Regions from separate parts of the Paraburkholderia dipogonis genome, predicted to be linked through region 3. Evidence: predicted binding sites of a transcription regulator. Region 3 holds the regulator's gene; each other region holds the start of a gene.
The links. The regulator HrcA, encoded in region 3, represses chaperone genes, less so after heat shock. The targets are predictions, from matches to a motif close to TTAGCACTCNNNNNNNNNGAGTGCTAA.
Positions count from the first base shown of each region.

Region 1 (7,366 bases), on a different contig from region 3:
TCCACGGCGGCAGGCACACGCTTGCAAACGACCTCGCCCGCGCTCGCGAAAAAGGTGGTGACCGGTTCTCGTAGCGGCGTGTCGGGGAAATGGATTCGCGCAGCAGGCTGCCCCGCCACGACCTGATCGCCCAACTCGACGAGCGGCTCGTACACGCCGCGATCATAGGCATACACATAGTTGCGCGAGCCGGACACCGTGAAGAAGCGCGTCCGCGCGGGCGGGCCGTCCGGAACGAGCGGTCCGCGCAACACGCCGATGAAGCCGAGCAGATTCAGCAGTCCGTGTCGCGCATCGCGCAGCAGGCTGGCCTGCACGGTGCCGCCGCCGCCAAGTTCGGTGAGAATGGAAATCGCGCCCTGCCGCCGCGCGGCGCTCGCCGCATGGACCGGATTCGGCCGATGCAAAAATGCACGCGGCAACCCGAACGCAGCGAGCAATGCTTTGAGCCGCCCCTCTTCTTCGGGGTCGCGCGGCTCGATGGCCAGCATATTGGCGCCGTGGTAGAGAAGCGAACTTCCGCCCGAATGCAGGTCGATCAGATATTGCGCGCGCGCAAGCAGCGAGTGCTCGATGTAGTCGGCAATCGCGGCGGTCGGCGCGCCTTGCGGATCGCCTGGAAAACTGCGGTTCAGGTTGCCGCCGTCGAGCGGCGAAGTCCGCAGGCCCGCAGCCGCGGCCGGAAAATTCGCCATCGGCAGAAAGATCAGTTGGCCGCGCACCCATTGCGGTTCGATCTCGCGAATCAGACTGGAAACGAGTACCTGTCCTTCGTATTCGTCACCGTGATTGCCGCCCATGAGCAGCACGACGGGACCGTCGCCGTTGCGCACCGAGGCGATCGGAATCGGAATCCAGCCGTACGCGGAACGATGAACCGAGTAAGGTAAGCGCAGATAGCCGACGTGACGTCCGTCGGCATCCAGGTCGATTTCATTGTGGAGCGTACTCATGGGATCTCCTTCCAGATACGCGACGACCGCTCAGACGCGCTCACTGCATATATTGTTCGTTGCCGATGAGCCCGATCTTCGTCGCGCCTTCGCGCTGCGCGGCCGCCAGTACGGCGGCCACGTCCTTGTACGGCGCGAGCTTGTTCGGCAACAGATGAATCTCCGCCGGGTCGGCTTGCGCCGCGACCTCGGCCATATGCTTCTCCAGATCGGCGCCAGCCGCAACCGGTGCGCCGTTCCACCTGATTGTGCCGTCGAAATCGATGTCGACCTGCACGACCGGCGGCGGCACGGTTTGTGGCGGCGGATTGCCGACCGGCAGATTCATTTTCACCGAGTGCATCTGGATCGGAATCGTGATGATCAGCATGATCAGCAATACCAGCATCACGTCGATCAGCGGCGTCGTGTTGATGTCCACCATCACCTCGGGTTCGCTGCCGCCCCCCGAAGATACGTTCATTCCCATCGTAGGCTCCTGTCGGACCCGGCGCTTTGGCTGTCGGCCAGAGTTGGCGCTTTAGCGCTTACTCGGGTCCCATGCAAAGCCCCTGGTCCAATCATGCAAATCTAGCCGCCGCGCGCCGGCGGTTGCGTAATAAACGATACCTTCGAAATCCCGGCACGCTCGCAGGCTGTGACCACACGGCCAATGAATTCATAGCGCGTGGTCTGGTCACCGCGTACGTGCACCTCGGGTTGCGGCAGCTTCACCGACGCCACCTTCAGCCGCGCGAGCAAGGTTGGCCGATCGACCAGCTTCTCGTTCCAGAACAGGTCGCCGTCCTTGTTGACCGCGATCTCGATGCTGTCCGGTTTGGACTGCAACGGATTCACGGTCTCTTTCGGCAGCTGCACCGGCACTGTATGCGTGACGACCGGAATCGTGATCAGGAAGATGATCAGCAGCACCAGCATCACATCGACGAGCGGCGTCGTGTTGATGGCGGCGATGACCTCGTCCTCCTGACTATCCTGTCCAACGTTTATGGCCATGACTTCTAGCTCCGCCTGTGAGGTGGCTCAATGCGCGTTCGCGACCGCGCGCACCTGGCGCTTCGTGCCCGGCAGCAGGACGGTGTGCAACTGCGCGCCGAAGGCACGCACGCGTTCCATCACCGACTTGTTGCGACGCACGAGGAAGTTATAGCCCAGCACGGCCGGCACCGCGACCGCAAGGCCGATCGCCGTCATGATCAGCGCTTCGCCGACCGGGCCCGCCACCTTGTCGATCGACGCCTGCCCAGCGATGCCGATCGCGGTCAGCGCATGATAAATCCCCCATACCGTGCCGAACAGGCCGACGAACGGCGCTGTCGAGCCGACCGTGCCGAGGAACGCAAGGCCGTCCTGCAAGCGGTTCGACACGTTGGTGATGGCGCGCTCGATCGACACGTCGATCCAGGTGTTGCGGTCCACCGCTTCGAGCAACGCTTCGTCGTGGTGCTTGCCGGCCTCGATTCCTACTTGCGCGATGAAACGGAACGGCGAATTCTCGTCGAGCTGCTGCGCGCCCTGGGCGAGCGATGGCGCGCTCCACAGTTGCTCGTCGGCCGATTTCGCGCGGTGGTTCGCGCGCAGTTGCTCGACGAACTTGGTGATCATGATGTACCAGCTTCCCATCGACATGAGCACGAGCAGAATCAGCACGAAACGCGCGACGAAGTCGCCATTCGCCCACAGCGCGCCGAGTCCGTACGGGTTGGTCACTTCGGTGCTGGTCGCCGCGAGTGGCGGCGGCACCGGTTGGTCAGCGCCCGCGCCCGGCTGCGACGTCGCCGGGGCATGTTCGACACTCGATGCAGCGGGTGTTGCCGCTACAGAGGCAGTCGGCGCGCTTGCCTGGGCCAAAACGGCCTGCGGCGCGGCGAGAAAGCTGACGGGCGCAGCCGTGATCAGCAAGCTGGCCGCCACGGCGGCAAAAGAACGCTTCTTCATAAATGCTCCAGACGGTGCAGTCTTTGATAGTGAGTGAGTTGGCATCGAAGCAGACGAGGATCGCGCACGCGGCGTTCAGTTCAGGTTGAACGAGAACGGCACCTGGACACGGACCGGTTGCCCTTGCGAAATACAGTTGAACTTCTTCACCGCGACGAAAGCCGCTCGATCGAGGATCGGATCGGCCGACTGCTCGACCTTCTCGTCGGTTACGTGCCCTTGCGGATCGACCACGAAAGAGATCGTCACATCGCCCGTGATGTTGTTGTCCTGCGCTTCCTGCGGATAGCCCATCGAGCGGCGAATCTCGTCCGAGTTCGGACACACTACGCCGATGACGTGGCTAACCGGCTTGGCTGGCGCGGGCGCCGGCGGCGCCACGGGCGCGGGTGGCGGAGCAACCGGAGTCGGCTCCGGCGTGGCCTGATGCGTGATAGTCGGCGCGGGCGGCGGCGTGACCGCCACTTCGGGCGGCGGCACGAATGGTCGCGGTGGTGGTGGCGGCGTGAATTTCGGCGGTGGCAATTTCACCGTCGGGATCGGCGGCGGCGGTGGCGGCTTCACTGGTTCGATGATCCTGGTCTCGATCGGCTTCTGCACGATCTGCACAACTTTATTCGCGAGGCCGTTCGTCAGTGCCCAGATGAAGAAGATGTGCAGCAGCAGGACCACGGCGACGCCGGCGTACCGGCGAACCGGATTCTCCGTACGACGCCCGTACTGACGCGGACCTGAGCCCGACGACGCAGACCCGGAAATCAGCTCTGTCGACATGTATCACTCCGATAGCTGTAGCCTGTGCTGCTCACGACCGATCTCCTGAAACCTTGCACAGTGAAGCGCGCGCGTTTATATACCGCGTCGCTATGGGAAGTGAAATACGTTATCCGCACCCTATGTTGAAGTGAACAAAGAATTCAGTATTTCGATTCCTGCGCACGCATAAGAAAGATCGGAGTGAATCGGATCACTCGATGCTGACTTCCGCGCCTAGCGTTGTCAGGGTGTGGCAAACGCAGATGAGCAAAGCGGCATGAGCGGCGCGCTCACAGCAACATTCCAACGCATACCTTTACATTGGCCGCGCCATCGCCGGTGGTTTCGATGGAGCAGAATACGGCTTTCGGATACCTCTCCGTGACGCTCGACTAGACGTCGTCGGAAACGCCTGACAGAGGCGTCCAACCAATCGACTTGACGCTGAACACCACGTGCGATTTCCGGCCACAAACGTTTTGAAGGAGCTTGTACACCTCCATGTGTCCTTCTGCGCCTCGCAGATGTTTTGCTTGAATTGCTAGCCCTCGAATGTCGTTCACGTGCGCCCGAAGTCTTCCCAGCCGATTTCTTGCTGTCGAAAACAACGATAGGCCTGCCCCGGGCCCTGACATATCCGACGGAACCTCCGTGGCTTGCGTGCGCCAAATGCCAAACGCTCATAACCTTCGATGAATCGCTTATTGGAGCGTCGCGCGCCATCTTTCTATACTCGATTCCGGTCAGCACTCACCACCGACGAGTGCCAGAATTCAAACGCGGAAATCGAACCATGAGCCTACGCCCTTTGCATGACCGCTTGATCGTCAAGCGTCTCGACCAGGAAACCAAAACCGCTTCGGGCATCGTGATTCCCGAAAGCGCCGCCGAAAAACCCGATCAGGGCGAAGTGATCGCCATCGGTCCGGGCAAGCGCGATAGCGACGGCAAGCGTATCGAACCCGATCTGAAAGTCGGCGAACGCGTGCTGTTCGGCAAATATGCGGGACAGTCGGTCAAAGTCGACGGCAACGAGTTGCTCGTGTTGCGCGAGGAAGATGTCGTCGCAGTCGTCACTCAATAACGCACGGAGCGTCAAAACATGGCAGCAAAAGAAATTATTTTCAGCGACGTCGCCCGCTCGAAGCTGGTTGAAGGCGTCAACATTCTCGCCAACGCGGTCAAGGTCACGCTGGGTCCGAAGGGCCGCAATGTCGTGCTGGAGCGCAGCTTCGGTTCGCCGGTCGTCACGAAAGACGGCGTCTCGGTCGCCAAGGAAATCGAATTGCCGGACCGCGTGCAGAACATCGGCGCGCAACTCGTGAAGGAAGTCGCCTCGCGCACCAGCGACGCCGCCGGCGACGGCACCACCACCGCGACGGTGCTCGCGCAGGCCATCGTCCGCGAAGGACAGAAGTATGTGGCAGCGGGTCTCAATCCGCTCGACCTGAAGCGCGGCATCGACAAGGCCGTGATCGCCGCGATCGATGAGCTGAGGAAGATCAGCAAGCCGACCACCACCAGCAAGGAAATCGCCCAGGTCGCGACGATTTCGGCCAACGGCGAAGAGTCGATCGGGCAGCGCATTGCCGAAGCGATCGACCGCGTCGGCAAGGAAGGCGTGATCACCGTGGAAGACGGCAAGTCGCTCGACGATGAACTCGACGTCGTAGAAGGTCTGCAGTTCGATCGTGGCTACCTGTCGCCGTATTTCATCAACGATCAGGACAAGCAGGTGGCCGTGCTCGACAACCCGTTCGTGCTGCTGCACGACAAGAAGGTATCGAACATTCGTGATCTGCTGCCGATCCTGGAACAGGTTGCCAAAGCCGGCCGCCCGCTTCTGATCATCGCGGAAGACGTGGAAGGCGAAGCGTTGGCCACGCTGGTGGTCAACAACATTCGCGGCATTCTGAAAACCGTCGCGGTCAAGGCGCCGGGCTTCGGCGATCGCCGCAAGGCGCTGCTCGAGGACATCGCGATTCTGACCGGCGGCCAGGTCATCGCCGAAGAAACGGGACTGTCGCTAGAAAAAGCGACGCTCGCCGAACTCGGTCAGGCCAAGCGGATCGAGGTCGGCAAGGAAAACACCACCGTGATCGACGGTGCGGGCGACAGCAAGAACATTGAAGCGCGCGTCAAGCAGATCCGCACGCAGATCGAGGAAGCGAGCTCGGACTACGACCGCGAGAAACTGCAGGAACGGGTCGCGAAACTGGCGGGCGGCGTGGCGGTCATCAAGGTGGGCGGCGCGACCGAGATCGAGGTCAAGGAAAAGAAAGACCGTGTCGACGACGCGCTGCATGCGACGCGCGCCGCTGTCGAGGAAGGCATCGTGCCGGGCGGCGGCGTCGCGCTGATTCGCGTGAAGCAGGCCATCAGCGGACTCAGGGGCGTGAACGCCGATCAGGACGCGGGCATCAAGATCGTGCTGCGCACGCTCGAAGAACCGCTGCGTCAGATCGTGACGAATGCCGGCGAAGAGGCCAGCGTGGTGGTCGCGAAAGTGGCTGAAGGCACGGGCAATTTCGGCTACAACGCGCAGACGGGTGAATACGGCGATCTGGTGGAATCGGGCGTGCTCGATCCGACCAAGGTCACGCGCACGGCGCTGCAAAACGCGGCATCGGTTGCGGGTCTGCTGCTGACCACCGACGCCACCGTGCACGAAGCACCGAAGGATACGCCGGCGGCGGGCCAGCCCGGCGGTCCGGGCGCGGGCGGGCCGGGACTCGATTTCTAAGTACCCGTACCGTCTGCTGCAAGACATCGCGCGGTTGCATTCCGCGCGATTAGGTGCGAGGAACACGGGCCGGCATCCGCCTTATCGCGAACCGGCCCGTGCCTGCTCCGCTCTCCCCCGCTATCCCGGCGCCACGTTGCAGCACCGCGACGCGCCGTCATCACGACGTCATCGCCGCCATAGCGCGCGATGTGCTTTGGTTGTGAGCTTTTATTGGTTCGTTTGCCACCGCGACCTGGGTACATTCAAAGGTCATAACGGAACAACGCAAAAAGGACCAGCCATGCCATTTCTCCGGGGCGCAGCACCGCTATCGTTCATTCAGACACCGCGACGCGCGTCGGCTGTCGTGCGCAATCTTCTGCTGGCCGCGGCCGTTGCCGCTTCCGCACTGGCAAGCGTCGCGCCAGGCGCGGCCCAGGCCGCTCCGCCAGCCGAGTTGAAGCTCGACTATGCGTATTATTCGCCGGAAAGTCTGGTCATCAAGCGTAACGGCTGGCTTGAACAGGAGCTGGCGGCGGATCACACGCAAGTGAAATGGGTGTTGAGTCTCGGCAGCAACCGTGCGCTTGAATACCTGAATAGCGGCGCGATCGATATCGGCTCGACGGCAGGCCTTGCGGCCGTGCTCGGCAAGGCCAACGGCAATCCGATTCGCGCCGTCTATGTTTTCTCGCGTCCCGAATGGACCGCGCTCGTCGTGCGCAAGGATTCGCCGATCCGGACCCTCGCCGATCTGAAGGGCAAAAAGATCGCCGCCACCAAAGGCACCGATCCTTTTCTATTTACGCTGCGCGCGCTGCACACCGCCGGACTGTCGCGCGACGACGTCGAGATCGTGAATCTGCAACATCCCGATGGACGTGTCGCGCTCGCCAACGCTCAGGTGGATGCGTGGGCCGGTCTCGATCCGCACATGGCTGCCGCGCAGATCGACGACGGCGCGCGCCTGCTCTACCGCAACGTCGACTTCAAT
Region 1 covers NZ_JBHUFR010000025.1:6,353-13,718, reverse strand. The annotation lists gene ACFSNN_RS29795 (succinylglutamate desuccinylase/aspartoacylase family protein) at 1-953, opposite strand, end outside; gene ACFSNN_RS29790 (ExbD/TolR family protein) at 994-1,422, opposite strand; gene ACFSNN_RS29785 (ExbD/TolR family protein) at 1,524-1,949, opposite strand; gene ACFSNN_RS29780 (MotA/TolQ/ExbB proton channel family protein) at 1,977-2,891, opposite strand; gene ACFSNN_RS29775 (energy transducer TonB) at 2,967-3,665, opposite strand; gene ACFSNN_RS29770 (co-chaperone GroES) at 4,441-4,731, shown strand; gene groL (chaperonin GroEL) at 4,750-6,390, shown strand; gene ACFSNN_RS29760 (aliphatic sulfonate ABC transporter substrate-binding protein) at 6,674-7,366, shown strand, end outside.
Region 1: the regulator HrcA is predicted to act here: its motif matches at 4,391-4,417, upstream of ACFSNN_RS29770 (co-chaperone GroES).

Region 2 (7,366 bases), 140 kb from region 3:
AGGACATGTGGGACCGTGGCAGCCAGCGGATCATGGGCTTGACGGATACGTTGGGCGCGGCGATCGCAGCTTTGCTGGCGAATGGCCAGGATCCCGCCGAAGCGGTGCGCGAGGCGCAGGAGTATTTGTACCAGGCCGTGCGCAATGCGTTCCGGCCGGGCATGGGCGCGTATATGCCGGATCGGTTCTTCTGGGCGCGCAGCGCCGACGACGAAACGCCGCCGGCAGCCGGCAAGGACGCGGCGCCGGGCGAAGCGCGGCACTGATAGTTGATGGCCGGCGCGAAGCGCCGGTCTGTTTCGCGCCCTTCATCCTGAAACAAACGCCCACAAAAAAACCCGCAAATGCGGGTTTTTTTGTTTGGGAAGCACGCCTCGCGGCGCACTTCCCCATGTGCTTCCAACTGGACCTCGCAGTGAGGCCCAATCGAGATTACATGTCCATGCCCATGCCGCCCATGCCGCCGGGCATGCCGCCAGGCATCGGTGCATCTTCCTTCGGCAGTTCGCAAACAGCTGCGTCGGTCGTCAGCAGGAGACCCGCCACCGAAGCTGCGTTTTGCAGCGCCGTGCGCGTCACCTTCGTCGGGTCGACAACACCGGCGTCGACCAGGTCGACGTACTCGCCGGTTGCTGCGTTGTAGCCGTAGTTGCCTTGGCCAGCAGCAACTGCCGCCACCACGACGCTGGCTTCTTCGCCGCCGTTCGTGACGATCTGGCGCAGCGGCTCTTCCATCGCGCGCAGCACGATCTTGATACCTGCGTCCTGATCGGCGTTAGCGCCCTTCAGGCCGGCGATTGCCGTACGTGCGCGGATCAGTGCGACGCCGCCGCCAGCCACGATGCCTTCTTCCACAGCTGCGCGCGTTGCGTGCAGTGCGTCTTCGACACGCGCCTTCTTTTCCTTCATTTCGACTTCGGTCGCAGCGCCGACCTTGATCACTGCAACGCCGCCTGCCAGCTTGGCAACGCGCTCTTGCAGCTTTTCACGGTCGTAGTCCGACGTTGCTTCTTCGATTTGCGTGCGAACCTGCTTCACACGTGCTTCGATGTTCGCGGCTTCGCCAGCACCGTCGATGATCGTCGTGTTTTCCTTGCCCACTTCGATACGCTTCGCTTGACCCAGTTCAGCCAGCGTTGCCTTTTCGAGCGTCAGGCCGGTTTCTTCAGCGATGACTTGACCGCCGGTCAGGATCGCGATGTCTTCTAGCATAGCCTTACGACGATCGCCGAAGCCCGGAGCCTTGACAGCAACGGTCTTCAGAATGCCGCGGATGTTGTTCACAACCAGCGTAGCCAGCGCTTCGCCTTCGACGTCTTCTGCGATGATCAGCAGCGGACGGCCAGCCTTGGCGACCTGTTCCAGTACCGGCAGCAGATCACGGATGTTCGACACCTTCTTGTCGTGCAGCAGCACGAACGGGTTGTCCAACACGGCAACTTGCTTGTCCGGGTTGTTGATGAAGTACGGCGACAGGTAGCCGCGATCGAATTGCATACCTTCGACCACGTCCAGCTCGTCTTGCAGCGACTTGCCGTCTTCAACTGTGATGACGCCTTCCTTGCCGACCTTGTCCATCGCTTCAGCGATACGGTCGCCGATCGACGAATCGCTGTTTGCCGAAATCGCGCCGACTTGAGCGATTTCCTTGTTGGTCGTGCACGGCTTGCTGATCTTGCGCAGTTCTTCGATTGCGGCCGTCACAGCCTTGTCGATACCGCGCTTCAGGTCCATCGGGTTCATGCCCGATGCAACGTACTTCATGCCTTCGCGGACGATCGACTGAGCCAGGACCGTTGCGGTCGTGGTGCCGTCACCTGCGTTGTCGCTGGTCTTGGAAGCCACTTCCTTGACCATTTGCGCGCCCATGTTCTGGAGCTTGTCTTTCAGTTCGATCTCTTTCGCGACCGAGACACCATCTTTCGTGACCGTCGGGCCGCCGAAGCTGCGTTCCAGGACAACGTTGCGACCCTTCGGGCCCAGCGTGACCTTCACAGCGTTCGCGAGGATGTTCACGCCTTCAACCATCTTGGCACGGGCGGAATCACCGAATACGACGTCTTTAGCTGCCATCTTCTAACTCCTTGAATTCTTTAAGATATGACCGGGAAAAGTAGCGGCTTGCCGCTTACTTCTGCACCACGGCCATGATGTCTTCTTCGCGCATCACGAGCAGTTCGTTGCCGTCGACCTTAACGGTCTGGCCTGCGTACTTGCCGAACAGGACGCGGTCACCAACCTTCACGTCGAGCGCGATTTGAGCGCCCTTGTCGTCGCGCTTGCCCGGGCCGACTGCCAGAATTTCGCCTTGATCCGGCTTTTCTGCTGCGGCTTCGGGGATCACGATGCCCGACGCGGTCTTGGTTTCTTGATCCAGACGTTTGACGATCACGCGATCATGCAAAGGACGAAGGTTCATACATACTCCTCTCTTGATTGAGACTGAAGAACGCTGAGAAAACCCGGCTGGCTGAGCCAACCGGCGATGTTGTTAGCACTCTCGTGCAGTGAGTGCTAATTATATGGACGGGTGGTGACAAATTCAAGAAGGGATGCTGCGGTTGTTGAGATTTGCCGAGACTCGGTTAACGTTGAACTTTGGTCGCTGCATTTCGCACTGTCTCCGTTGCCGGGAGTCGCTGAGCGTCGGTTGATTGTTATAGAAAAAACAATAGGTTAGGTTGAGTCTCCGCCGCAGATTGATCTTTCGCCCGTATCAGGCACATTGCGCGCTCACGGCTCCTCAGCCCTGCGCGAAGCCTACCGCCGCGACCCAGGGGAATCCCGTAGCGCCATTCTCCGACCAATATTTTGGTGCCCAGCCGCCCGCCTGCGTTACGCAATTGATTTCGGTAGTCGCGGGTTCCGTTGCAACGAAAATGAGCGTTCGTTGATCCGCGGACCGGTGTCTGTTTCGGCAATCTCGCCGGCCGCGAACTGTTTGCGGTAAGCGCCGGGCGTGAGTTCTTTCAACGCCTTGAATTGCCGGTTGAAGTTGGCGACGTTCGGAAATCCAGACCGGGCTGCAATCACGGAAACAGGCGTGGAGGTGTGCGCGAGCATCCGGCAGGCATGTCCAATCCTGACCCGCGCGATATATCGCCCGACGCTCTCTCCAATGTGCTGCTCGAAGTAGCGCGCCAGAGAACGCTCCGACACGTTCGCAGCCTCGCACAGCTCGGATAAACGCAAAGGTTCAGCGAAGCGCAAATCGATCATCGAAAGCACGCGGTTGATACGCTCCGGTTCGTGACCTGAAGGACCCTCCGTCCGGTCGCTAAACGCGGCAGGCGAAGCGAGCGGTTCACCGGGTGCTTCCGCTAGCGCGCACAAAACATTTAGCACGACCGCAAGGCGTTCGCGCGGCGCGTTGGACAGAAGATCGTCGAGTTGGCCGTGCATGGCAGCGGCGACCTCCGGACTGAATGCCAGCCCGCACGCCGCCCGCCGTAGCAGGTTACGCAACGGCGCATATTCCGGGCAGACATCAGCCAGTCGCCGCGCCCATTCGCCGCCGAACCAGATCACGACGGCAACCTGAGGGGACGCCGCGTCGATCGAGCGATTCGACGCCCATGTGTGAGGAAGATTCGGCGGCACGAGAACCAGGTCTTTCTCTACATAGTCCGCAATCGAATCTCCGATGTAACGCTTGCCTTGACTGTTCAGCGTCAAAGTCAGTTCGTACTCGGGATGATGGTGCCATTCGAACGGAATGCGCGGCAGACGCCGATGGTAAACCCGGACCGAGCAGTCGTCGCCAAATTCGACGTGTTCGTATGCTGGTTTCATGGCAGAAGACGCAAAGAAATTGTCTGAATGGTATCACTTTTACGCGTGCGGTCAGCCTATCCTGCGGATACACCAGAACCCACAAGGAGACGACCATGGCACTCATCATCGACGATTTGCCGGCAGCCATCCGGCAGGCCAAGCAGGAGCTTCGCGCACGACTTCCGAACTATCGTGATGTTTTCGCCGAGGTCGATGAAGCGATTCGCGCCGAAGCCGGCAGAATCGCCGCGCAACGCAATCGCGGCGAAAACGTGATCCCGGAAATCCAGTTCTCCGACATCGCGGAGCAGCGCATGAGCGCCGAGCAGATCGAACTCATCAAAACGCATGGTGCATGCGTGATCCGCAATGTGTTCGACCGCGCGCTGGTGGAAGGGTGGGACCGTGACATCGCGGACTACGTCGAACGCAACGACCTGGAGACGCGTCTGCAGAACCGCGCCGAGGACAAATACTTCGGCCAGCTCGCGTCGAGCAAGCCACAGATTTACGGCGTGTACTGGTCTAAGCCGCAAGTCCTCGCGCGCCAGGCGCCGTCGCTGACTGCGGCACGCGTCTTTCTGAACCGGCTGTGGCGCAATGAAAGCGAAGGCCGGGTCCATTTCGATCCGGAGCGAGTGCCGGTTTACGCTGACCGGATGCGTCGGCGGCCGCCTGGTTCCGAGTCATTGGGCTTGTCCGCGCATTGCGACGGCGGCTCGGTCGAGCGGTGGATCGAGGCGAATTTCCGCAAGGTGTACCGGCATGTGTTCGACGGCAACTGGCGTCGATATGATCCGTTCGATGCCGCGTTCCGGCCCGACGTGGAAGAGATCGCGTCGCCCGCGGTCTGTTCGATGTTCCGCACGTTTCAGGGCTGGACCGCACTGACGCCGCAAGGTCCCGGCGACGGCACGTTGCAACTCGTGCCCATTGCGAATTCGATGGCCTATATCCTGTTGCGCGCCCTTCAGGACGATGTCGCCGACGACGACCTGTGCGGCGCGATGTCAGGCCGCGCGCTCTCCATCAAGCCGGAATTTCACGCGCCGCTGTTCGACGCGCTCTCATCGATTCCCCACATGCAGGCGGGCGATACCGTGTTCTGGCACAGCGACGTGATCCACGCGGTCGAAGACGCGCATCGCGGCGCGGGCTACAGCAACGTGATGTATATCGCGTCGGCGCCCGCGTGTGCCAAGAACGATGAATACCTCAAGCGGCAGTTGCCGAGCTTCCTTGAAGGCAAGAGCCCGCCCGACTTCCCGACCGACCATTTCGAAGTCGACTTCGTAGGACGGGCAACCGCCGAAGATCTGACGCCCCTCGGGAAAGCCCAGCTCGGTTTCGATCTGTAGGGACTGCGTGAACGCACGCCATCGTGGCGTGCGCCTGCCTGGTGATTCATAAAGAAAATTAACGGAGACAGCAATGAAAAGAACACTCACGTCAGTTGCAATTGTCGCATCGACCCTCGCCACGGGCGCACAGGTCGCAAGCGCTGCCGAGTCACTTTCTGTATTGCACTGGTGGACCTCGGGCGGTGAATCGAAGGCAATCAGAGTGCTTAAGGACGACATGGATAAACAGGGCTACGAGTGGAAAGACTTCGCCGTAGCCGGAGGAGCGGGTGCGGCTGCCATGACGGCGTTGAAGACCCAGGTCATGTCCGGCAACGCACCGTCGGCTGCGCAGATCAAGGGGCCGTTGATACAGGACTGGGCCGATCAAGGCGTGTTGGTCGATGTAGACAAGTCCGCCACCGACTGGAAAGCTCAACTCCCCGCGCAGATCAACACGACCATGATGTCAAAAGGCCACTACGTGGCTGCGCCATTTTCGGTGCACCGAATCAACTGGCTGTGGATCAACAAAGCCGCCCTCGATAAAGTGGGCGGCAAGCCGCCGACCACATGGCCCGAATTCTTCGCGCTCGCCGACAAGTTTCGGGCTGCGGGCATTACGCCCGTCGCGCGTGGTGGCCAGCCCTGGCAAGACATGACCATCTGGGAGACGGTGGTGCTTTCTCAGGGCGCGGATTTTTATCGCAAGGCCATGATCGATCTCGATCAGAAAACACTCACTTCGCCTCAGATGTTGCAGGTGTTCCAGACTGTCCGGAAGATTCAGGGTTACTTCGACAAAGGCTCGACCGGTCGCGACTGGAATCTCGCGACAGCGATGGTCATCAACGGATCGGGTGGGATGCAATTCATGGGCGACTGGGCGAAGGGTGAATTCGCGAATGCGAACAAGAAAGCCGACGTCGACTATATCTGCGCGGCTGCGCCTGGTACGTCGAACGCCTTTACCTACACAGTAGACTCGTTCGTGTTTTTCCAGCAGAACGGCAAAAAAGAAGCGACGCCCGGACAGCTTGCGTTGGCAAAGACAATCATGTCGCCCGCTTTCCAGGAGCAATTCAGTCTTTACAAGGGTTCGATTCCGGTCAGGCAGGATGTTTCAATGGACAAGTTCGACGCCTGCGCGAAGAAGTCATACGCGGATGAGCAGGCCACAATTAAATCCAAAACGTTCTTTCCCTCGTTTGCGTTTGGTGACGTTCAGTCGTCAGCCACCGAAGGCGCGATTACCGATGTCGTGACCGGCTTCATGAACTCGAATGAAGACCCGCAAGAGGCAATGCGCAAGGTCGCCGCTGCAGCGAAGGTCAAATAGGTACGAGCTTCGCAGCCGCTCGCGAAAATCAAGCGGTTATGCAAGGTCATTCGAGGATATGTGGTGACCTTTATGAACGTCTCCTCCATGTCTCCATGGACGTGGATTTAGCCCGCCGTTCGCGCGGGCTTTCTTTTTGTCGGAGACCCTCGCAACCGACGTATTGTCGTTCAGACGGACACATATTGGTGCCGGATGACATAGGCAGAGCGTCTTAAGATGGATCGTGCGCCACTGCTATTCAGCGGTGGCATAAAAAGATGCCGATTGCGACCGGCAAATCATCGAAAAGAGGCCAGAAAAAAGCCCTGTTCGTGACGCAAGCGCACGCACACGACCGATAGAATTTATTCCGATACGCACGTTACGCAACGTCACGCGCCCGACACCTGTCGGATCGTTTTCTCACATCGGATTTCCCCGGTTAATTCAGCATGACACGGCTTGCACGGCACTACGTCCCAGACCAACCGCAGCACGTTATCCTGCAGGGGCTCACAGGGCCCGCATTCCTGGACGAAGGAGACTACCGGTACTTCCTCGCCTGCCTGGCCGACGCAGCGCGTGTCGCCGATCTTGCAGTCCACGCGTGGGTACTCATGCCCGACGCGGTACAGTTCCTTGTCACGCCTTCATACGAGTCGAGCGTGGCCATGGCGATGCAGGCGGTCTGCCGTCGCTATGTCGAAACCTTCAACCGCCGCCATGGGCGCCGCGGAACAATGTGGCGTGGCGAGTACCAGGCGACGGTGATCGAACCCGACCGTTATTTCCTGCTCGCGAGCCAGGCCATCGATCATGCGCCGGTGCGCAACCGCCTTGTGGTCGAGCCGGGACACTACCCGTGGTCGAGCTATACGCATCACGTCGGGCTGCGTGTCGATAGCTTCATCAAGGATCATCCGCTCTACCG
Region 2 covers NZ_JBHUFR010000010.1:11,619-18,984, forward strand. The annotation lists gene ACFSNN_RS12560 (hydroxymethylpyrimidine/phosphomethylpyrimidine kinase) at 1-266, shown strand, start outside; gene groL (chaperonin GroEL) at 433-2,073, opposite strand; gene groES (co-chaperone GroES) at 2,129-2,419, opposite strand; gene ACFSNN_RS12575 (helix-turn-helix domain-containing protein) at 2,836-3,792, opposite strand; gene ACFSNN_RS12580 (DUF1479 domain-containing protein) at 3,888-5,132, shown strand; gene ACFSNN_RS12585 (ABC transporter substrate-binding protein) at 5,206-6,453, shown strand; gene ACFSNN_RS12590 (transposase) at 6,888-7,366, shown strand, end outside.
Region 2: the regulator HrcA is predicted to act here: its motif matches at 2,492-2,518, upstream of groES (co-chaperone GroES).

Region 3 (7,366 bases):
CGGCTCGCCGAGGTAGTCTTCAGCGGTTTTCTTCATCTTGCGCAACGTTTCCGCCGAGATTTGCGGCGGCGCGAGCTTCTGATCGCGCACTTCGATCCATGCGTCGCCGTTGTCGGCTTTCATGATCTTGTACGGCATCAGCGCGATGTCTTTCTGAACTTCCTTTTCTTCGAAGCGGCGGCCGATCAGGCGCTTGACCGCGTACAGCGTGTTCTTCGGATTCGTGACCGACTGACGCTTCGCCGGTGCGCCGACGAGAATCTCGCCGTCTTCCATGTAAGCGATGATCGACGGCGTGGTGCGCGCGCCTTCCGAGTTCTCGATCACCTTGACCGAATTGCCTTCCATGATCGCCACGCACGAGTTGGTCGTGCCCAGGTCGATACCGATGATTTTGCCCATTTTTCCTATTCTCCTAACTTTGATCGCTGCGGGAAGCGCCTTGTTTGCCCTGCCGGCCGTAAGGCGATCCGCTCTCAATTCCTACCTGCACTCAACATAAGTGCGTCCGCATCGTTTTCAAGACCTCTTTTACGATGCGGTCTTTAATTTTTTTCAATCGGGCGAACTTTTGCCCGAATTCGTTCCATCGGCCTGGGCACAGTTCGTGGCGCCGGGCATTTTGCCCGTGTGTCGGCCCGAATCCTCTCCCCGTGCGGCGGTGACCGCGGCCGCAGGTTCGAACTGCTCAAGGCCTTGCCAGCCGAGTCGCTTGCGCAGCAGAAAACTATGAGGGCAGACCATGCACGATAAAGCACAAGCCGGGTTCGCGATGCCCGTCAACGCTGCTGTGAAGCCGTTGAGGCCGAGGGCGGTGGCGTCGACGGGAGGTCTGCCATGGAGCGCATTGCCTGCCGGACGAAGCGGCTTACCGAATCCTCTGCGCTTACTTCGGTGCGGCGACGGTCACGAGTGCCGGACGCAGCACGCGATCGGCGATCACGAAGCCCTTTTGCAGCACGGCTACCACGGTGTTCGGCTCCTGCTCGGCCGGCACCATGGAAATGGCCTGATGACGGTGCGGATCGAACTTCTCGCCAACCGGATTCAGGGCGACCACGCGGCCCTTTTCCAGCGCGCCGGTGAGCTGGCGCAGCGTGAGCTCGACGCCTTCGCGCACCTTCTGCAGATCGTCGGACGAGTGGGCGACCGCGGCTTCGAGACTGTCGACCACCGGTAGCAGATGCTCGGCGAAGCTCTCGATTGCAAATTTGTGCGCCTTGGCGACGTCTTCCTGAGCGCGGCGGCGGACGTTTTCGGTCTCAGCCTTGGCGCGCAGGAAGCTCTCCTGCAACTCGGCGATCTTCGCTTCGGCTTCGGCCAAGGCCGTCTGCTCTGCGTTGACCGGCGAGTCGGTTGCGGCGTTGGCCGCCGCTTCCTGCTGAGGTGCTGCGGCCTCGGCGGCCTGGCGCGCGGTTTCGTCGGCGGGCGTGGGATTCTGGCTCGTCGGGTTCTCTTGCGTGTTTTCCATGTCGCTGAAAGTCGTTAAATAGGTGAAAGCGAGGTAAAAGCCAACGGTGGCCGGCAGCACATCAAACCTGGCGCGGTTTGTGCGTTGCAAAATCGCGACAGACAACTTCGCGAGTCACCGTCAATCAAAACGGCAGATGAGGCCGGGAGCAACCATTTCAAGCGGTTCTCCCGGAACTTTTCGCACCGCGGATGAGCCGCGGAAATGCCCGGTTACAACCATTATTGCTGCGCAATCAGATTGAGATTGAGTGCTGCTGACAAGTGGCCTATGCTCCACTTAAGCATCGGAAAAGACACGTTAACCCTAATCTGACGTAAACCTTTCCGATATATTGCAATTCCCACCCGATTTGCCCGTCTTTATCCTGAACCTTCCCAAGGGGAGTACCGTGAAACTGACCTTTGCAATCTCGGTGGTCGCATTGGTTCTGATTGCGGGCACCACGACCATCTGTATGTCCGGGGCTGTCAACGACCACACCACCGAATACGGCGGTGTGCACGCGACCATGGAACAGCTGTTCAACCCCCACCTGAAAGTTTGTCGATAGTGCGCCTGTCGCGCTTGGTCGGCCGGCCATGCAGTGCGGCCGCCGGTTCGCGATACGTCTTGCGCCGCTCCTGTTCGACCTGCCGCTTCACCTTGCTCTCTTCGGTCTCCGCATAAAGCGTTTGTGCGACGCTCGCCGGACCGCGCACGTCGCACACGCCCAGCACCTCCACCTGCCACACAATCCGCTCGATCTCGATTTCGACCAGGTCGCCGACCCGCACGTCTTTAGCCGGCTTGACGCTGGCGCCGCCAATCCGCACATGCCCTTTTTCGACGGCGTCCGCCGCGAGCGAGCGCGTCTTGAAGAAGCGCGCCGCCCAGAGCCATTTGTCGATGCGCAGCTTCGCGCCCGGGTCAGTTGCAATCCTGTAGTTCATGAGCCTGTTCAAGCTCCTGTCGTATGCGGCACCGGCAACGCCTGCACCGGCCAGCCTTGCAGGTTCTGCGCAACGATTTCGCCCAGCGCGGCAATCCACGCCTGCGAGGCATTGAGGCAGGGAATCCGATGGAAATCCTTGCCGCCTGCATGGAGGAATTCGTCGCTCACTTCCATGCCGATTTCCTCGATGGTTTCAAGGCAATCCGCCGTAAAGCCCGGACAGAACACGTCGGCGCGCCGTACGCCCGCCGCGCCCAGTTCCTTTAACGTGGGCGCCGTGTACGGCTGCAGCCATTCGGCCTTGCCAAAGCGCGACTGAAACGTGATTCGGCATTCCACCTGCGTCAGCTCAAGCGCCTGCATCAGCAGCGCGCCGGTTTGCTGGCATTGCTCGTGGTACGGATCGCCGAGATCCATCGTGCGCTTGGGCACCCCGTGGAAACTCAGCACTAGCTTGTCGCCCGCGGCAAAATCCGGCCGGCCATGCTGATGCCAATAGTGATGCACCTGCGCCGCAAGCGCCGCAATGTAGGCCGGATGGTCGGCGTACTGGCGCACTGTGCGGATTTCCGGCTGATTGCGCATGCGCTTGAGCGCCGAAAAGGCGTCGTCAAACGCGGTGGCGGTGGTCGACGACGAGTACTGCGGATACATGGGCATCAACAGCACGCGCTCCGCGCCCGCCAGCTTGAGCTGATTCAGCATCGCCGGGATGCCCGGCGTGCCGTAGCGCATCGCGTAATCGACCAGCACCGTGTAGTCGTTCAATTGCAACAGATGGCGCAGGCCTTCCACCTGTTTCTCCGTGTGGACGCGCAGCGGCGAGCCCTCCGGCATCCACACCGCGGCGTACTTCTTGGCGGAGGCGACGCCCCGAAACGGCAAAATCAGCAGACGCAAAATGATCTGCCAGAGCAGCGCCGGAATTTCGACCACGCGCGGATCGGACAGAAACTGCGCGAGATAGCGGCGGACCGCGCGCGGCGTCGGCGCGTCGGGTGTGCCGAGATTGATCAGCAGCACGGCGACACGGTGCGACGTGGCGTTCTGTGAGGGCCGCTCGAGGTCGAAGCGCATAGGCAGCAAAGTACCGGTATTGGCGGAGAGTCGGTTGAGGTGGGATTCATTATAGCGGCGCGGTCCATGCACCGGTCCGCCGCACACCCCTGGCCATTCGGCCAATTGGCAAGCCGCGCGCCGTCACGCATTATCTGCAGCAGGAGCAGGAGCCACGCGCGACCGCGGCCCAGGAGTCGAAGCCGCCTACTGCTGGCTGAGTGTCAGCGAAAGCAGGCGCGCGGTGATATCCACAATCGGGATCACGCGGTTGTAGGCCATGCGAGTCGGCCCGATCACGCCGAGCGTGCCGACGATCTTGCCGTTCACCTCATAAGGCGCGGTGACCACGCTCATTTCCTCGATCGGTACGAGATTCGACTCACCGCCGATGAAAATCTGCACGCCCGCCGCGTGACTCGACACGTCGAGCAACTGAAGGAGACTGGTCTTTTGATCGAACACATCAAACAGTTTGCGCAAGCGCGCCATGTCCGACGAAAGGTCGGCCACTTCGAGCAGATTGCGCTCGCCGGAAATCAGCACGGTTTCGCCCGTGTCGGATTCGTCCGTGCTGGCCGTGACGGCGGCGTGCATCAGCGTGGTCATGTCGCCGCGCAGTGCGTCGATTTCTTCGCGCAGGCGGCGCCGCACGTCGTCGAACGACAGGCCCGCGAAGTGCGCGTTGATGTAGTTGGACGCTTCGACCAGTTGCGAGGGCGAGAAGTCGCGCTGAGTCGCCATGATGCGGTTCTGCACGTCGCCTTCCGGCGTGACGATGATCAGCAGAATGCGCTTGTCCGACAAACGCATGAATTCGATCTGCTTGAACACGTGGCTGCGCCGCGGCGTGAGCACCACACCGGCGAACTGCGACAGGTTGGACAGCACACTGGCCGCCGCCGCAACGATTTTCTGCGGCTCGCCTGCCTGCAGCGTAGTCTTGACGGTACGCGTCACGGCTTCTTCGTCCGCGGCGGACTCCACTGTGAGCATGGTGTCCACGAACAGACGGTAACCGCGCGGAGTGGGAATGCGGCCCGCGGAAGTATGCGGACTGATCACGAGCCCGAGATCCTCGAGGTCGGACATCACGTTGCGGATCGTTGCCGGACTCAATTCCAGGCCCGAATAGCGCGACAACGTGCGCGAGCCGACCGGCTGACCTTCGGCGATGTAGCGCTCGATCAGCGTTTTTAGGAGGGTTTGTGCGCGAGGATCTAGCATGAGAGAAAATTTTAGCTCAATGGCACGACTACCGCGAGCGCTAGGGGCACCCATCCCTGACGAACGAGCCGCCGTTTGCCAGGGCGGCGCACTGCCTTCGGTCCGGCCCGCAAGCCGGCGTTCCGCCCGGCGCTGTTCGGACCACCTTGCTGACCACTTTGCGAGCCACCTTCCGGGCGGCCCGGCTGCCGGCGCCCCGCCGCACTTTACACGGCGCACATGTCATCAAGGCTTCACCATTCTAACGATAATCGCGAGATGCGCTGACGGCCCGCGCGCGCCGGCCCGCTACCGGGTCTGTCTGCGGTTCTTTTCAGGCCCTACCTATGGTGTAATGCCGGCATGCAAGTGACCAGCCAGTTCAAGACCGTCGCGCTCGTCGGGCGCAACAATACGCCGGGCATCGCCGAGCCGTTGACCGCGCTCGCCTCGTGCATCGCGAAGCGCGGCTTCGAGGTCGTATTCGAAGCAGACACGGCCGCCGAGATCGGCGTCACCGACTACCCGGCGCTGCGTCCCGCCGAGATCGGCGCGCGCGCTGACGTCGCGGTCGTGCTGGGCGGCGACGGCACCATGCTCGGCATCGGCCGCCAGCTCGCGCCCTACCGCACGCCGTTGATCGGCATCAACCACGGGCGGCTCGGCTTCATCACCGACATTCCGATCTCCGACATGCGCGAGATCGTGCCGCAAATGCTGTCCGGCAATTTCGAACGCGAGGAACGCGTGCTGCTCGAAGCGCGCATCATGCGCGGCGGCAATCCGATCTATCACGCATTGGCCTTCAACGACGTAGTGGTCAACCGCAGCGGCTTTTCGGGCATGGCGGAGCTGCATGTCTCGGTGGACGGCCGCTTCATGTACAACCAGCGCTCGGACGGTCTGATCGTAGCCACGCCCACCGGCTCGACCGCCTACGCACTGTCGTCGCAAGGGCCGATTCTGCATCCGCAATTGCAGGGCATCGTGCTGGTGCCGATCGCGCCGCACGCGCTCTCGAACCGGCCGATCGTGCTGCCGGACGACTCGAAGGTGAGCATCCAGATCGTTTCGGGGCGCGAAGTGAATGTCAATTTCGACATGCAGTCGTTCACCTCGCTCGAACTGGGCGACACGATCGAAGTGCGCCGCTCGCGTCATACGGTGCCGATGCTGCATCCGGTCGGCTACAGTTTCTTCACCACGCTGCGCAAGAAACTGCACTGGAACGAATACCCGTCGCACGAAGAAGACTCCAAGCCCTGAGCGGCGAGCACACCGGAACGCGAACGCCGCCGCTGCCGAAACCCGAACATCAAGCTCACCAGACGACCTCCATGCTTCGCCACCTCTCGATACGCGACTTCGTCATCGTCGCCGCGCTCGACCTCGAATTCGACAGCGGCTTTACTGTTTTCTCCGGCGAAACCGGCGCCGGCAAATCGATTTTGATCGACGCGCTGGCGCTCGCGCTCGGCGCCCGCGCCGATGCGAACGTCGTGCGCACTGGCGAAAGCCGGGCGGACCTCGCCGCTGAGTTCGAGACCCATGCGCAGGTCGAGCAATGGCTCGACGAGCAGGCGCTCGGCACGACCGGCGAGGACGGCCATCACGGCAACACAGTGATGCTGCGGCGCGTGGTGGATGCCAACGGCCGCTCGCGCGCCTTTATTAACGGCACCGCGGCCACGCTCGCGCAGTTGCGCGAGGTCGGCGAGATGCTGGTGGATATTCATGGCCAGCACGCGCACCAATTGCTGATGCGCCCCGACGCGCAACGCGAACTGTTCGACACCCACGCGGGCCTGTCGGACACCGCGGCAAGCGTCACGCGGGCATGGCGCACGTGGCGCGAGAAAGTTCAGGCGGTCGAGCACGCGCAAACGCGTGACCGTGAACTGCAACTCGAACGCGAGCGTCTCGCCTGGCAACTCACCGAACTGGACAAGCTCGCGCCGCAACCGGGCGAGTGGGAAGAGGTCAACGCCGAGCATCGGCGGCTGTCGCATTCGGCCAATCTGATCGACGGCGTGCAGGGCGCGCTCGGCGCACTGTCCGAATCGGACGAGGCCATGATCACGCATCTGTCCTCGATCGTCTCGAAGGTGCGCGATCTGGCCGAGATCGACCCGGCCTTGAACGACGTACTGGCCGCGTTGGAGCCCGCCGAAATCCAGTTGCAGGAAGCGGCTTATTCGCTGAGCCACTACGCGCAAAAGCTCGAACTCGATCCGGACCGGCTCGCCCAAGTCGAAAAACGCCTCGACGTGCTGCATTCAGCCGCACGCAAGTTTCGTCTGCAGCCTCAGACGTTGCCTGAGGAACATGAGGCGCGTCGCGCGCAACTCGCCGCGCTCGACGCGGCCGCCGACCTCGACAGCCTGCACGCAGCCGAAGCCAAGGCCAAGGAAGCTTTCCTGACCGAAGCGAAGAAACTCTCGAAGGCGCGCGCCAAGGCCGGCAAGGCGCTGGGAGCGGCGGTCACCACCGGCATGCAGGAACTGTCGATGAAAGGCGGCAGCTTCGAAGTCGCGCTGGTGCCGCTGCCCGAAGGCGGCGCGCATGGGCTCGAACAGGTCGAGTTCCGCGTCGCCGGTCATGCCGGCGTGCCGCTGCGGCCGCTCGCGAAGGTTGCCTCGGGCGGGGAACTGGCGCGGATCAGCCTCGCGCTCGCGGTCATTGCCAGCGCCGCCAGCCCG
Region 3 covers NZ_JBHUFR010000010.1:148,293-155,658, forward strand. The annotation lists gene dnaK (molecular chaperone DnaK) at 1-402, opposite strand, end outside; gene grpE (nucleotide exchange factor GrpE) at 887-1,471, opposite strand; gene ACFSNN_RS13195 (hypothetical protein) at 1,863-2,024, shown strand; gene ACFSNN_RS13200 (RNA-binding S4 domain-containing protein) at 1,996-2,403, opposite strand; gene hemH (ferrochelatase) at 2,412-3,482, opposite strand; gene hrcA (heat-inducible transcriptional repressor HrcA) at 3,669-4,688, opposite strand; gene ACFSNN_RS13215 (NAD kinase) at 5,031-5,933, shown strand; gene recN (DNA repair protein RecN) at 6,005-7,366, shown strand, end outside.

Region 4 (7,366 bases), 180 kb from region 3:
CCTTCCCACGTCGCGCCCACCGTGTTCACGACGATGCGCCGCTCGGCATCGGTCTTGCCGATGAACGGCAGCAGAATCGCCGCGCCCATGTCGAAGCCGTCGGTGAGCGCGAAACCGATCAGCAGCACGCCAATCAGCACCCACCAGATCAGTTTGAGGGTTGCGTAATCCATGATGATCTTTTCCCTTGAAACTCAGTGGCGGCGAATCAGGCAGCCGTGTTGGTCGGCAGCGGCTGACTCAGCGGCTGTTGTTCGTGGTGATAGCGGCCCGTGTGCAGCGACGAAGGCCCGAGCCGCGCGTACTTGAACATCAGCATGATTTCGATGATGAACAGCACCGTGTAGAACACCACGAAGCCCGCGATACTCAGATACAGGTCGTTCGGCGTTAGGCTCGAAGCCGACAGGTGGGTCGGCAGAATGCCCGCGATGGTCCATGGCTGACGACCCACTTCAGCGACGATCCAGCCGAACTCCGCCGCGAGCCAAGGCAGCGGAATGGCCCACACGGCCCAGCGCAGGAACCAGCGGCGCTTCTCCAGCAACAGCGAGCGCTGCGCGCAGAACCAGAACGCCAGCACGAAGGTGGCGAGGAACAGAATGCCGAGGCCCACCATCAAACGGAACGAGAAGAACACGGGCGCCACCGGCGGGATCGTTTTCTTCGCGGCCTGGGCGATCTGATCCGGCGTGGCGTCGGTGACGTTCGCGGTGAATTGCTTGAGCATCAGGCCGTAGCCAAGATCCTGTTTGTGCGCGTCGAAGGCGGCTTTGGCTTCGTCGGTGATGTCGCCTTGCTTCAGTTTCTGCAGGGCGGCGTAGGCGAGCATGCCGTTCTTGATGCGCACCTCGTTGTGCGCCATCAAATCCTTCAGACCGACCACGGGTTCATCGAGTGAACGGGTAGCGATAAGGCCGAGCGCGTACGGAATCCTGATAGCGTAATCGGTGCGCTCTTCCTTCTGATTCGGAATCCCGATGATCGTGAACGGAGCCGGCGCGGGCGCGGTTTCCCATTCGGATTCGATCGCCGCGAGTTTGACCTGTTGGACTTCGCCGGTGCGGTAGCCGGATTCGTCGCCGAGCACGATCACGCACAACGTGGATGCCAAACCAAAACCTGCGGCAATCGCGAACGAGCGCAACGCAAATTCAGTGTCGCGGCGCTTCAGCAAATACCACGACGACACGCCGAGCACGAACATCGACGCCGTCACATACCCGGCCGACACGGTATGCACGAACTTGACCTGTGCGACCGGATTGAACAGCACGGAGAAGATGCTGTCGAGTTCCATGCGCATGGTCTGGTAGTTGAAGGTCGCGCCGACCGGATTGTTCATCCAGCCGTTGGCCACCAGAATCCACAGCGCCGACAGGTTCGAGCCAAGCGCGACGAGAAACGTGACGAACACATGCTGGACCTTCGAAAGCCGCTTCCAGCCGAAGAAGAACAAGCCGACGAAGGTCGACTCGAGAAAGAACGCCATCAGGCCTTCCACCGCGAGCGGCACGCCGAAAATGTCGCCGACATAGTGCGAGTAGTACGACCAGTTGGTGCCGAACTGGAATTCCAGCGTGAGGCCGGTGGTCACGCCCATCGCAAAGTTGATGCCGAACAGCTTGCCCCAGAACTGGGTCATGTCCTTGTAGATCTGCTTGCCGGTCATCACATAGACCGACTCCATGATGACGAGCAACCAGGACAGGCCGAGCGTGAGCGGGACGAACAGAAAGTGGTAAAGCGCGGTGATGGCGAACTGGAGGCGCGACAGTTCTACGACTTCGCTAACGGGCATGTTGATCACCTTGGGACGGATGCGAGGCAGGCACGGACAACAGCGCCTGCGCGACTTGCTCAGGCGGGAGCGACATGTGCTCCGCCTGCGGATGATTGAAGAATGTGTATTTGAGCGCCATCAGCAGTACGAATTTGATGGCGAGGACGATGGCGATATCCCGCGCCAGCGTCGGACCGCGCACCCAGCCGTGGAACCGTTGACGCAGGCTCCGGCGGCGAGTGGTTTTGCGATTGAGGACTAGGGTCATGATCGGTAGAAGGCAACTTCACACCGGTGAATCCGGTTGGCGCCAGGCCGCCTGAGCGGTCTGACGAGTGCACCCCGATTCTAGGACTGGATCCTCGCGCGCAACCGCTCGGCGCTGCGGCATTGGGTCGCGAGACTTGCCCCGTTCAAGCAGTATTGCTATCTGGTTTGTGATACGTCAAGAAACGCGTTTGCCGCGCTCATGTTCGTGCGTCAATGCGCGTGTGCGTGAAAACGCCGCGGCGTGGGCGAAAAAAAACCCGCCGTCTTGCGAGGGCGGGTTTTGGCTGCTCTGCTGCCGCGCGCCGGGCGAACCGGCATGCCGACAATCTTCAAGTGTTACGCGTATTCGGTGAGCGCACCGCGCATCTTCTTCATTGCGCTCGCCTCGATCTGGCGAATACGTTCGGCCGACACGCCGAACTCGTCGGCCAGTTCGTGCAGCGTGGAGCCGCCCGAACCGTCGTCTTCCACCTTCAGCCAGCGTGCCTCGATGATGCGGCGGCTGCGGGCATCAAGTGCGTCCAGCGCGCTCGCAATACCGTCGCTTTGCAGCTTGTCGCGCTGACGCGAAGCTAGCACGGCGGTCGGTTCGCTATGCGAGTCGGCCAGATAGGCGATCGGCGCGTACGCTTCTTCACCGTCTTCGACCTGACCTTCCAGCGCGATGTCGCCACCGGAGAGGCGCGTTTCCATTTCGGAGACTTCTTCGCGCTTCACGTTCAACTCTTTGGCCAGATCGTCGATCTGGTCCGGCGTGAACGCGCCCAGCCCTTGCTTGTGGCTGCGCAGATTGAAGAACAGCTTGCGCTGCGCCTTGGTGGTGGCGACCTTCACCATCCGCCAGTTGCGCAGAATGTATTCGTGGATCTCAGCCTTGATCCAGTGCATGGCGTACGACACGAGGCGCACGTTCTGCTCCGGATCGAAGCGCTTCACGGCCTTCATCAGGCCGATGTTGCCTTCCTGGATGAGGTCGGCGTGCGGCAGTCCATAACCCAGATAGTTGCGCGCGATCGACACGACCAGCCGCAAGTGCGACAGCACGAGACGGCGCGCGGACTCGAGGTTGTCCTGCTCGCGAAATTCGGTGGCGAACTGGCGTTCTTCCGCCGGCGTCAGCATCGGAATCCGATTAACGGCCTGGATGTAGGCGTCGATATTGCCCAGTTGACCGGGCAGCAGCGAGGAATGCGAGAGCGCCAGTGCACCTGCCGAAGCGGCCTTAGCCGACGACGGGCTCAGAGTACTCGGAAGGGTCATTGCATGGCTCACGTAGGAAACTCCTTTGGAATCAGACAAAAGCGTATTCAGGTAACGACTCCAGCGTTGGATGTTAGCACTCTGATTTGCCGAGTGCTAATACTTAGAGGGTGTAGGGGCATCCGAGTTCCGCAAATTCCTATTGAAATTCACATTTCAATAGCCATTAGACACCTCCCTCGGTATTTTCAAGAGGCGCGTAGCATTTACCTAACAAATCGCCTTCATCATCATAAATGCCCGACTTTTGCCAATTTTGAAGTGACTAATTGCGGGAAGTCAGCTTTCTTCATACGATCCACCAAGTGGCGAATGACCTTAGAATACGCAAAACAGTTGCAGATTGTTCAACGTTCGACGGAGCTCGGGTGTTAGATGAACAACAAAAAGAATACTCTGCGTGGTCTCGCGCTAAAAATCACGGCTGGCGCCGTGCTGGTGGGAACTTCGGGATGGGCTTCGGCGGACCAGTTCGGCGTGCAGGTGGCCGGCGGTCTCGGCGATCGCCACGTCAAAAAGCTGGATCTCGCATTCGTCTGGGATCCGGACCTGACCTGGTGGCAGATCGGCGACTGGCATTTCTCGCTGATCGGCGAAGCGCACGTGGCCTGGTGGCACACCAATGAGGGCAACGTGCACGACAACATCGGCGAAGTGGGCATGACGCCGATCATCCGCTTCATCAAGGGATCGGGCTTGATCCGCCCGTATGCCGAACTGGGCGCGGGCATCCGGTTGCTGTCGAGTCCCCGGATTTCTTCGACCTTCACACTGGGCAGTGCGTTCCAGTTCGCCGACATGGCCGGCGTGGGCATGCAGTTCGGCAGCCACCAGCAGTACCAGGCGGGCTACCGCTTCCAGCATGTTTCCAATGGCGGTATCAAAGAGCCGAATCCTGGTATAAATTTCCACCAGCTATATCTGCAATACAACTTTTGACAACCGTGGCCACGTTGGCTCACCGGTGCGAGGGGCTGAGCGATGGCGGCAAAGATAATCGAAGCGGTTCGCGAGCTCGAGCGAGAGCGATTTCGTGCGATGGTCGACGGCGACGGGCCTTCGCTCGATGCTCTGCTCGCGGACAACGTGAGCTACGTTCATACGAACGGCAAACGGGAGACGAAACGGCAGTTCATCGACGGGATTACAGCGGGGCGCCGCCGCTATCGGCAGATCGAGATCCAGTCGCAGGACGTGCTGCCGGTCGGGCGCGAGACCTGCGTGGTGAGCGGGCGCGCGCTGATCGAAATGGAGGCGAACAACGGGGCGCTGCTGTTTCCGATCGCCTACACGGCGATTCATACGCTGGAAGACGGCCATTGGCGCCTGATTGCCTGGCAGGCCACGCGTTGCGCAATCGAGTGAGCCTTTTGAGCTCACGCTGTCCGGGCTGGCCGCGCCTTGTGAGCGGGCCGCTCTGGTTGACGCAAGCGCACGGGAGCGCGCTTGTCGGTCGTGTTTGCGTCGGTTTCGTCATCTCGGCCTGATTCTCAGGCAGCCACGCTCTCCTGATCCACACTGCTCCATTCGCGACGATCCGCCGCGCCAGTTTCGGCCGCTATAGGCTCTTGCGCCGGGGCGCCTTGTCGCTCCGCGTTTTTCGCCCGCATCGCCGCCTCACCCGCATACGGATGCCGCGGATGCACCGGCAGCTGATTGCACCGTTCCACCACGCTCCGGACCGCCTGCATATCCGAGAAATCGAGCCCAGTATCGACGCCTTGCGCAGCCAGATTCATTGCCAGCGCGACGAGATCGACGTTGCCGGTGCGCTCGCCGTTGCCGAACAGGCAGCCTTCGACGCGGTCCGCGCCCGCCAGCAGCGCGAGTTCCGCGGCGGCCACCGCGGTGCCGCGATCGTTATGCGGATGCACCGACAGCACGATGCTGTCGCGATAGCCGAGATTGCGGTGCATCCATTCGATCTGATCGGCGAACACGTTCGGTGTCGCCGCTTCCACGCTCGCGGGCAGGTTGACGATCATTTTTTGATCGCGCGTCGGCCGCCACGTCTGCGCGACCGCGTCGCACACCTCGCGTGCGAACGGCAATTCGGTGGTATTGAACGTTTCCGGCGAGTACTGGAAAATCCAGTGCGTGCCGGGCCGCGCCTGCGCATGCTCTTTGATGATTTGCGTGCCCCGCACGGCCAGCGCCTTGATCTCGGCCTTCGTCTGGTTGAACACGATCCGCCGGAACGACGGGCAGATCGCGTTGTACAAGTGCACGATGGCGCGCGGCGCGCCTTCCAGTGCCTCGAATGTGCGCGCAATCAGTTCCGCTCGCGACGGCATGAACACCTCGATGGTCACGTCGTCGGGAATGCGCTTTTCCTCGATCAGCTTGCGGACGAAATCGAAATCCGTTTGCGACGCCGACGGATAGCCGACCTCGATCTCCTTGAAACCGATCGCGACCAGCATTTCGAAGAACTCGAGCTTTTGCGCGGCGTTCATTGGCTCGATCAGCGCCTGATTGCCGTCGCGCAGATCGGTGCTCATCCAGAACGGCGCCTGGTCGATCGTGCGGCTCGGCCATTTGCGGCCGGTCAGACGGACGGCGGGGAAGGGGCGATATTTTTCAGCGGGGTTTTGCAACATGGTGAGCCTCGTTCGTTGTGTCGTCTGCGAAAGGGTGTGGCCGGGAGCGGTTGGCGGACTGCCACGGATGCACGGTCCGCCAGCCGGTGGCTAGCGGCAACAACGAACGGGCGCGAACGAACGGCGTCATCGTGACGGCGAAAACGGACGTGAATAAAGCCCATGCAACGTGCATTTGAACCTCGCGCTTCGTCCGCGCGGTAAACGGACGAATGCAAACGACTACAGGTTGTGAAGAACTACGCTTTGGGGGTGCAACGGGAACAGCGGAACTGCCGGAGAGACCGCGCTTGAGCAACCTGAGCTGCCAAACGCGCGGCGCTACGCCTGACTTACACTAGACGTAGCGATAGGGGCCGCGCCAGGCGGCCGGAGGTAATTCGGAGGGTGTTCGGAAGGGAACGCATGGGTCTAATGTATGACGCCGCGTTGCGGCGTGTCAACCCGCGCGGGCCGCGGCGGGCGACGGCAAGCGCACCGTAGCGCCTGCGCCGTGGCCATTAAACGGGCATTCTTGCGACGTCCACGATCAGTTCGACCTGCCGTTCGATCGCGCTCGGCACGGGCGCTTCGCCGCGCAATACGGCACTGATCCAGGCGGCCGTCGTGGGCGCGTCTTTGGCTTCGGGCAAGTCCACTTCCGGCGCATCGGGCGACGAGCGCTCGTGCGGCACGCGCGTTTCGCAGACACCGTCGTGCAACCAGTCGACCTGCACCTGGCGACGTGTATCGGCCACCGCTTCGCCTTCGGTGCCGCGTGCAAGCAATGCGCCGCCGGCGGCCGCGTCCGGATGCGTGTTGAACAGTTGCGTCAGGCTGTCGCGATACGGCGGGTGCGTATAGTTGACGAGGCGCAAACCCGCGGGCGCGAACGGCTGCAGAATTTTCACCAGCGTGTGCGTCGAGTTGCGCACGCCCATGCGCCGGCGCAACGCAAGCAAGCGTGCGAGCTTTGGCGCGAGCACCTCGATCGGCGCGAACGCGAGGCGGTGTTCAGCGAGACCGTCTTCGATATCGGCGTGCGATCGCGCGTGCGGAATCTGCAGATGCGTGAAGATTTCCGCGCTCGTCACGCGACCCGGATCTTCGGTGACGCCGTGAACCAGCACCGGCACGCCTTCGCGCGCCAGCAGCAGGGCGAGCAGCGGCACCAGGTTTGGCTGCTTGCGCGCGCCGTTGTAGCTCGGTATGGACACGGGCCGGAACGTGCCGTGCGGCAAATGAACCGGCTCGAACGACGCGTGCGCGCCGGCCAGCATCGCGGCGAGCTCGTCGGCGGTTTCGCCCTTCACGCGGTACGCGAGCAGCACCGCGCCGAGTTCGAGTTCGGCCACGCGGCCGTCGAGCATGGCGGTGTAGAGTGCGCGCGTATCGTCGGCGGTCAGCGCGCGGGCGCCGTTCGGGCCGCGGCCGATTTCCTTGATGAAGCGGGCGCAGGGGAAGGGATTGGCGG
Region 4 covers NZ_JBHUFR010000010.1:327,901-335,266, reverse strand. The annotation lists gene cydB (cytochrome d ubiquinol oxidase subunit II) at 1-173, opposite strand, end outside; gene ACFSNN_RS13995 (cytochrome ubiquinol oxidase subunit I) at 209-1,801, opposite strand; gene cydP (cytochrome oxidase putative small subunit CydP) at 1,791-2,051, opposite strand; gene rpoH (RNA polymerase sigma factor RpoH) at 2,390-3,325, opposite strand; gene ACFSNN_RS13980 (acyloxyacyl hydrolase) at 3,689-4,252, shown strand; gene ACFSNN_RS13975 (nuclear transport factor 2 family protein) at 4,295-4,678, shown strand; partial or broken gene ACFSNN_RS13970 (2-isopropylmalate synthase) at 4,870-5,913, opposite strand; gene ybiB (DNA-binding protein YbiB) at 6,414-7,366, opposite strand, start outside.
Region 4: the regulator HrcA is predicted to act here: its motif matches at 3,387-3,413, upstream of rpoH (RNA polymerase sigma factor RpoH).